DNA from 2 places in the Rossellomorea sp. GQ25 genome. Region 1 is predicted to be linked to the other one. Evidence: predicted binding sites of a transcription regulator. Region 1 holds the regulator's gene; the other holds the start of a gene.
What was found. Region 1 encodes LexA, which represses DNA repair genes until DNA is damaged. Its sites were predicted from a motif close to CGAACATATGTTCG; they were not measured.
Positions count from the first base shown of each region.

Region 2: uvrB (excinuclease ABC subunit UvrB) is a predicted target of LexA. The motif match lies at 1,698-1,711, and genes of this name have one in related genera.

Region 1 is NZ_JCAXEQ010000001.1:883,771-888,058, reverse strand. Features, by position in the region: gene glnA (type I glutamate--ammonia ligase) at 31-1,365, shown strand; gene lexA (transcriptional repressor LexA) at 1,493-2,113, opposite strand; gene yneA (cell division suppressor protein YneA) at 2,271-2,597, shown strand; gene AC6CIB_RS04845 (YneB family resolvase-like protein) at 2,609-3,259, shown strand; gene AC6CIB_RS04840 (DUF896 domain-containing protein) at 3,366-3,599, shown strand; gene tkt (transketolase) at 3,786-4,288, shown strand, end outside.
Region 2 is NZ_JCAXEQ010000003.1:200,823-205,110, reverse strand. Features, by position in the region: gene uvrB (excinuclease ABC subunit UvrB) at 1-1,575, opposite strand, end outside; gene AC6CIB_RS11790 (N-acetylmuramoyl-L-alanine amidase) at 2,197-4,188, shown strand; gene AC6CIB_RS11785 (CsbA family protein) at 4,264-4,288, opposite strand, start outside.

The DNA of each region.
Region 1 (4,288 bases):
CTTTAATAAACTTGAGGAGGAAATACGTAAATGGCAAAGTATACTCGAGAAGATGTTTTAAGATTAGCGAACGAAGAAGGTGTCAAGTTCATCCGACTGCAATTCACTGACATTCTGGGGACGATTAAGAACGTAGAAATCCCTCTAAGTCAACTTGAGAAGGCATTAGATAACAAGATGATGTTTGACGGATCTTCAATTGAAGGATTTGTTCGTATTGAAGAATCAGATATGTACCTATTCCCTGATTTAGATACTTGGTTAGTATTCCCATGGACAGCTGAAAAAGGAAAAGTAGCCCGACTAATCTGTGATATCTACAATCCAGATGGCACTCCATTCGAAGGAGATCCGCGTAACAACTTAAAGCGCATCTTAAGCCAAATGGAAGAGCTAGGGTTTACTGACTTCAATCTTGGACCTGAGCCAGAATTCTTCCTCTTTAAATTAGACGTAAATGGTGAGCCGACATTAGAATTAAATGATAACGGTGGCTATTTCGATTTAGCTCCTACAGATTTAGGTGAGAACTGCCGTCGTGATATCGCATTAGAACTAGAAGAAATGGGCTTTGAAATCGAAGCATCTCACCACGAAGTGGCTCCTGGTCAACATGAGATCGACTTTAAATATGCAAGTGCATTAAGAGCATGTGATGATATCCAAACATTTAAACTAGTGGTTAAAACGATTGCACGTAAGCATGGATTACACGCAACATTCATGCCGAAGCCTCTATTTGGTGTAAATGGATCAGGAATGCACTGTAACATGTCCCTATTCAAAAATGGGGAAAACTCTTTCTTCGATGAAAAGGGAGATTTGCAATTAAGCGATACAGCTCGTCAATTCCTTGCTGGCATCATTAAACATGCAACTGACTTTACAGCGATCACGAACCCGACTGTAAACTCATACAAGCGTTTAGTACCTGGATATGAAGCACCTTGTTATGTTGCATGGTCTGCTCGTAACCGCAGCCCATTAATCCGTATCCCTGCTTCTCGTGGATTAAGCACACGTGTTGAAGTCCGAAGTGTTGATCCGGCGGCTAACCCATACCTGGCGATGGCTGTATTACTGGCAGCTGGATTAGATGGAATCAAAAGTAACCTTCCAGCTCCTAAGCCAATCGACCGTAATATTTATGTTATGGACAAAAAAGAGCGTGAAGAAGCGGGAATCGTAGATCTTCCAGCAACATTACACGCTGCATTAGAAAATCTTAAAACAAATGAAGTAATTGTAAAATCTCTTGGAGAACACATTTTCGAACATTTCGTAGAAGCGAAAGAGATCGAATGGGATATGTTCCGTACACAAGTACACCCATGGGAGCGCGAGCAATACATTCAAATGTATTAATCCTTAATAATTGCTATTAATTAAAAGCAGTGAGTGGTAGCGTTTTCGCTACCACTCACTGCTTTTTTAGAGACTTAAAAAGTATAGATTAAATTAAGCCGCTATTATGCATAGCGGCTTAAACGTATTAATGTACTTGGCGATAAACTCCGACAACTTTTCCTAAAATGGATACATTACGTAAAATGATCGGATCCATTGTTGAGTTCTCTGGCTGTAATCGTACATAATCTTTTTCTTTAAAAAAACGTTTTACAGTTGCTTCATCTTCCTCTGTCATCGCTACAACGATGTCTCCATTATTCGCTGTTTGCTGCTGACGCACGATGACAAAATCCCCATCTAAAATCCCGGCTTCTATCATACTATCACCCATGATTTCCAGCATAAAGACCTGTTCATCTGAAGGTGCCATACGCTCTGGCAAGGGGAAGAATTCTTCTACATTCTCTACGGCTGTAATAGGTTGACCGGCTGTCACCTTACCGATTAATGGAACATTCACAACTCGTTGGCGTGGAATCGTATCCTCTTCAAGATTTAAGATTTCGATGGCTCTTGGTTTAGTGGGATCTCTACGAATAAGTCCTTTACTCTCTAACCTGGCCAGATGTCCGTGTACGGTGGAACTAGAAGCAAGACCAACGGCTTCACCAATTTCCCGTACGGAAGGTGGATACCCTTTTTCTCTTACTGCAATTTTAATATATTCTAGTATGTCTTGCTGTCTTTTAGACAATTTTGTCATGTTCACGCACCTCTATTATAGATCTTATGTTCCCATTATAGCATGTCTTTCCAGTCGATACAAACATAAGTTCGAATTTTTGTTGACACCAAACGAATGTTCGTATTACAATGAGTGTAACGAAAAACAGAACAAACATTCGCATGGAGGTTTATTTATGTTAACACATATTTGGAATCGTTTCTCTTACATTATTATTTTATTTGTCTTAGCACTTTTATCAGCAGTGTATTTTCTCATAGTCACGGCAAGTCAACCATCTTACCAAAGCATCACTGTTCGGGATGGAGACACTCTTTGGACTATTGCCAAACAGTATAATGAAGAATATTCTATGACAGTGGAAGAATTTATCGCCTGGGTAGGAGAGGAAAACAATCTTACATCATTCTCCATTAAACCCGGTGAATCACTTGTTTTACCTATAGAAAAACCAACATTATCTACACATTCAGATTATGAAGTGGTAATGAACGAAGAATAGAGGGATAGAAGATGGAGGCAGTAATTTACTGCAGAGTCAGTACAAAGAAAGACACACAGGAAACATCCTTGGAACGCCAAGAAGAGGAATTAGTGAAATTGGCACAAGACCACCAATACGAAGTGGCTGCTATTATAAAAGATCAAGCAAGCGGTTTTGAATTAGATCGTCCTGGTGTTCTTGAACTTCTTGATTTGATTAAAGATGAGTCGATTGCGGCTGTTCTCATCCAGGATGAAACAAGAATTGGCAGAGGGAATGCCAAAATTGCTCTTATTCACTGTTTATTAAAAGAAGAAGTCAAGATTATCAGTCAAACTCATAGTGGGGAGCTTCACTTATCTGAATCTGATTCTATGGTGATTAATATCGTAAGCATGGTTGAGGAATATCAAAGAAAACTCCATAATTTGAAAATCAGACGAGGGATGAAAAGGGCAGTGGAAAATGGTTTTCAACCTCATAAAAATCTAAAAAATAAGGGGAATATAGATGGAAGAGAGCGGATCGAAGTACCGGTTGAGGAAATTGTCCGGTTAAGGAAGAACGAATTGACTTTTGCTGAAATTGCAGCCACATTAAGAGGCTTCGGGTATGATGTCTCCAAAGCTACGGTACATAGGCGTTTTAAAGAATATATGAATTCAGTGGAAAATGCGTAACTCTTGTTTTATCTCCTTGAATCTAGTAACATGACGATAGTATTACGTACAATTTTTAGTTGTGTTTTAGAATTTGCTGACAAATGCAATAAAGGAGTTTTTATAGATGCTTTCAAAAACGAAAATGAATCGAATCAATGAGCTTGCCAAGAAGTCTAAAAGTAGCGGACTAACCGAACGAGAAGCAAAAGAGCAGTCCAAGTTGAGAAAAGAATACCTGGAAACGTTTCGTCAATCGATGAAAGGGACCATTGAAAATACAAGAATCTTTGATCCGGAAGGTAATGAAGTGACGCCTAAGAAGATTCAGGATATCCAGACCAAAAAGAAAATGCATTAAATTAATGAACTGCCAGGTCCATTTAAATTGGACCTGGCAGTTTTTTTTCATTTTCATCCCTTATGAAATCACAAGGGTTTTTATTTTCAACGGTCATAAAGTCATGTTATCATTCAAGATAGTTGTATAAACTAACAAAGAAGATTAATATTAATAAGGTACATTAAAAGGAAGGATGTCTGACATATGTTTGATAACACAGATCAATTAGCAATTAATACAATCCGTACATTATCTATCGATGCAATTGAAAAAGCAGGTTCTGGACACCCCGGAATGCCTATGGGAGCAGCTCCGATGGCGTATGCTCTATGGACAAGATTCATGAATCATAATCCGAAAAATCCTGAGTGGTTCAACCGGGATCGCTTCGTTTTATCCGCTGGTCATGGATCTATGCTATTATATAGCCTGCTCCATTTATCAGGTTATGACGTTTCAATGGAAGATCTTAAAGAATTCCGTCAATGGGGAAGTAAAACTCCGGGTCACCCGGAATACAAACATACCCCAGGTGTTGAAGCCACTACTGGACCACTTGGACAAGGAATCGGTATGGCAGTCGGTATGGCATTAGCTGAAAGGCATTTAGCGTCTACATACAATAAGGATCAATACGATATGGTAGACCATTTTACATATTCTATTTGTGGAGATGGAGACTTAATGGAGGGTGTGGCCTCTGAAGC
Region 2 (4,288 bases), on a different contig from region 1:
TTCTTTATCGGCATCCAGTATGGTGACGAGTGATACTTCGGGAATGTCCAATCCTTCACGAAGTAGGTTGATTCCCACTAATACATCATATTTACCTAGACGGAGATCGCGAATAATTTCAATCCGTTCCAAGGTTTTGATTTCTGAATGCAAATATTGAACTTTAATACCCATTTCCTTCAAGTATGCCGAGAGATCCTCTGACATTTTCTTCGTAAGGGTAGTCACAAGGACACGTTCATTTTTCTCGATACGTTCGTTGATTTCACCCAGAAGGTCATCGATTTGTCCTTCGATGGGACGCACCTCGATGATCGGATCTAAGAGTCCTGTTGGACGGATGATCTGCTCAACCATCTCAGGAGTATGCTCCAATTCGTATGGACCTGGTGTGGCTGAAACATAGAGGAGCTGCTGGGTTTTCTTCTCAAACTCTTCAAAGCGCAGGGGACGATTGTCCATGGCTGAAGGCAGACGGAATCCGTGATCCACAAGCACCTTTTTACGGGCCTGGTCCCCGTTAAACATCCCCCTGATTTGAGGTAACGTCACATGGGACTCGTCAACCACAATTAAGAAATCGTCTGGAAAATAGTCCAGAAGAGTATACGGAGTCGATCCTGAAGGCCTTAGTGTCAGGTGACGGGAGTAGTTTTCAATACCCGAGCAAAAGCCCATCTCCCTCATCATTTCGAGATCATAACGGGTCCGCTGCTCTAGACGCTGGGCCTCGAGCAGTTTATTATCTTCTTTCATGATGGCTAATTGCTCTTCAAGCTCTTTTTCAATATTCTTAATGGCTACCTGCAATTTTTCTTCACGGGTTACGAAGTGGGAAGCCGGGAAAATCGCGATATGATCTCTATCGCCCATGATTTCACCGGTCAGGGCATCCACTTCACGAATCCGGTCAATTTCATCTCCGAAAAACTCTACACGCATACAGTGTTCATCCCGCGAAGCCGGGAAAATTTCCACTACGTCGCCTCGCACACGGAAGGTTCCGCGCTGAAAGTCGATGTCGTTTCGTTCATATTGGATATCCACAAGCTTTCGCAGCAATTGATTCCGTTCGATTTCCATTCCTGTACGCAGGGAAAGAACGAGCTCCCGGTATTCCTCCGGGTTACCTAAACCGTAAATACAGGACACGCTGGCAATGATGATGACATCTTTTCGCTCAAACAAAGAAGATGTGGCAGAGTGTCGCAGTTTATCGATTTCATCATTGATGCTGGAATCCTTCTCAATAAACGTATCCGTTTGAGGAACATATGCTTCCGGCTGATAATAGTCATAGTAACTGACAAAATATTCAACGGCGTTATCAGGGAAAAACTCTTTAAATTCACTGTAGAGCTGCCCCGCTAATGTTTTATTATGAGCGATGATGAGGGTCGGCTTTTCAACCTGCTTGATCACATTGGAGACAGTGAATGTCTTTCCTGTCCCTGTTGCTCCAAGTAAGGTTTGATGACGTTTCCCTTCATTTATGCCTTGAACTAATTTTTCAATCGCCAGGGGCTGATCTCCCTCTGGTTTATATTTAGACTTGAGCTCGAATTGATCTTTCACCGTGAAACCTCCTATAGTAAAGGACTGCTACCTTGTATTTACCTACCTATACCCATCTTAAACACTGTCCATTCTTCTATACACATTCTACCACATTTCCTACAGTATTAACCAATAATAAGCGAACAAAAGTTCGTTTATTTATTTTTATAGAGAGAACAGTATCTTGGTTGTGGATAACTTTTGATGAAGAAACCGTTTCGAGGCTTGAATTGTGGTTTCGACATATTACGGGAGGCAGCAAGGAGCTTATAAGAAATTTTCGACATAATCCGAGCATTTCTATACACAACCTGTGTACAACTATGTGCATAAGTCGATATTACTTGTGGAAAATCCCTAAACTTATTCACAATTCGTCAAATTTCTTGTGCACAATGTTGATGAATGCGGATTCAATCTGTGAATAACATGTTCACCCCCTCACTTATTCACACTATTCTTTATTTATCCACAATTAAGATATCTCTATCTGGGATGATTTCTCCCACATCATAAAGCTTATCCCTATCCAAATATTCATCTAGGCATATACCCAATAATTGATTGACTATTCTGTCTAATTTCCAATAAGCTTTCTTATAGGTTCTACAAAAAATACATAGTGTTTAGGAGGAATGTATGAAAAAATCTAAATGGCTACAAGTCGCCGTCTCCCTTAGTTTAACGGGATTTCTACTGAGTTCCACCATCACCTCGATGTCACCATCGATTACCTCTCATGGAGTGGCACAAGCTGAAGTTTTCGATTCACTCGAGTTGCAAAAAGCGTTTCAACAAGCAGCGCAGGAATTCAATGTCCCTGTTGAAATTCTACTTGCAGTGGGTTATAACGTATCCCTATGGGAGCATCATGACGGAAAGCCAAGTGCTTCCGGAGGCTACGGATTGATGCATCTTACAGATGTTCACACTGATAGTTTAGAAGATACCCACAGCGATGAACCTGCTCATATGTTTTTATCCGGTAAAGAGGATGAAGACGCTCAACCTCTAGAAGAATCAACATTGAAAATCGAATCTACATTAGACATTAATGATCCCAAACTTCACACTCTGAATACCGCAGCTGAACTACTCTCTCTTCAACCAGAAACTTTAAAACAAAATAAGAAAGAAAATATCCGCGGTGCTGCAGCACTTCTGGCACAGTATGCCAAGGAGATAGCTGGAGAGACACCTTCTGACGTAAATGAATGGTACGGGGCAGTCGCTAAATACAGCGGTTCATCCGACTATACGGGAGCAAAGGATTTTGCGGACCGTGTATACGATACAATCAACAACGGAGTGACTAAACAAACAGAGGATGGCTCTTCCTTAACCTTAGCGCCCAAACAAACCAATCCGAATAAAGAATCAATCCAATCATTAAACTTAAAAATGGATACTGAAGAGGCCGATTGTCCGAATGGCCTTGCATGTCATTACGTTCCGGCAGCTTACAAGAAAATTGACTGGGGCGGCGGGACCTACTATGAAACTTCATACGGTAATTACGACATAGCAAACCGGCCACATAACAATCAGGAAATCAAGTACATCGTCCTCCACGACACGGAAATCAGCTATGATTTAACCAAAACCGTGTTCCAGCGTGAATGGACTCAGGCTTCCGCTCATTATGTGATCCGTTCTTCCGACGGTGATATCACCCAAATGGTGGACAATAAAGATGTGGCCTGGCATGCTGGAAACTGGTATTTCAACTCGAAAAGCATTGGGATCGAGCACGAAGGTATCGCCATTGAAGGGGCGGCCTGGTATAACGAACAGTTGTATCATGCATCAGCCCGATTAGTAAAACATCTTTCTAAAAAGTACAATATTCCATTAGACCGCGATCATATCATTGCACATGATGAGATACCTGGAACGACTGCTGCAAGACAACCTGCTATGCACTGGGATCCAGGTCCATTCTGGGATTGGGCACATTATATGCAAATTCTTGGAGCTCCCCTGGAATCAGGAAAAGGACAAAAAGACATCGTCCAAATCCGTCCGAATTTCGAAACAAACAAGCCAATCCTTCAGACTCCAACGGGAGAACCCGTACCTGAACAATCGGCAAATTTTGTGTATTTGTATACAGCCCCAAGCTTTGATGCTCCATTGATCAAAGACGCTGCTCTAACGAAAGCCCACCCATATGATGCGTCCAATTGGGGCAACAAGGCCGTTACAGGGCAAACCTTTTACAAAGCAGAAGAACAAGATGACTGGACAGCGATTTGGTACGCAGGTCAAAAAGCGTGGTTTTATAATCCTAAAGGAACGAATACCACAAAAGGATCAGGTATTGTGATCACACCTAAGGAAGGAACTACGGGCATCCCTGTTTACGGACTTGCTTATCCAGAAGAAGAAGCTTTTCCTGACGGCATCCCGATAAGAGGAATGTCTCCTCTTCAGTACACGCTGACTTCGGATCAAACGTATGTAGCAACCGAAAAAGTAAAAGGAAGCTACTACAGTGCACCTGTTTACACGTACAATCCAGAGACGACACATAAAATCGTCTGGGGGAATGATGAATTTTATCTTATTCACTTAAACCATCGCCTGGCATTTGTAAAGGCCAGCGATGTCGATGTTGTAGCTACTCCATAAAAAAACACGGGCTGTCTTTTTAAAAAAGACAGCCCGTGTTTTTTCAGGAACTTCTATTCATCTTTGTCACCCAAATCATGCACTTCTCTTCGCTTTTTTC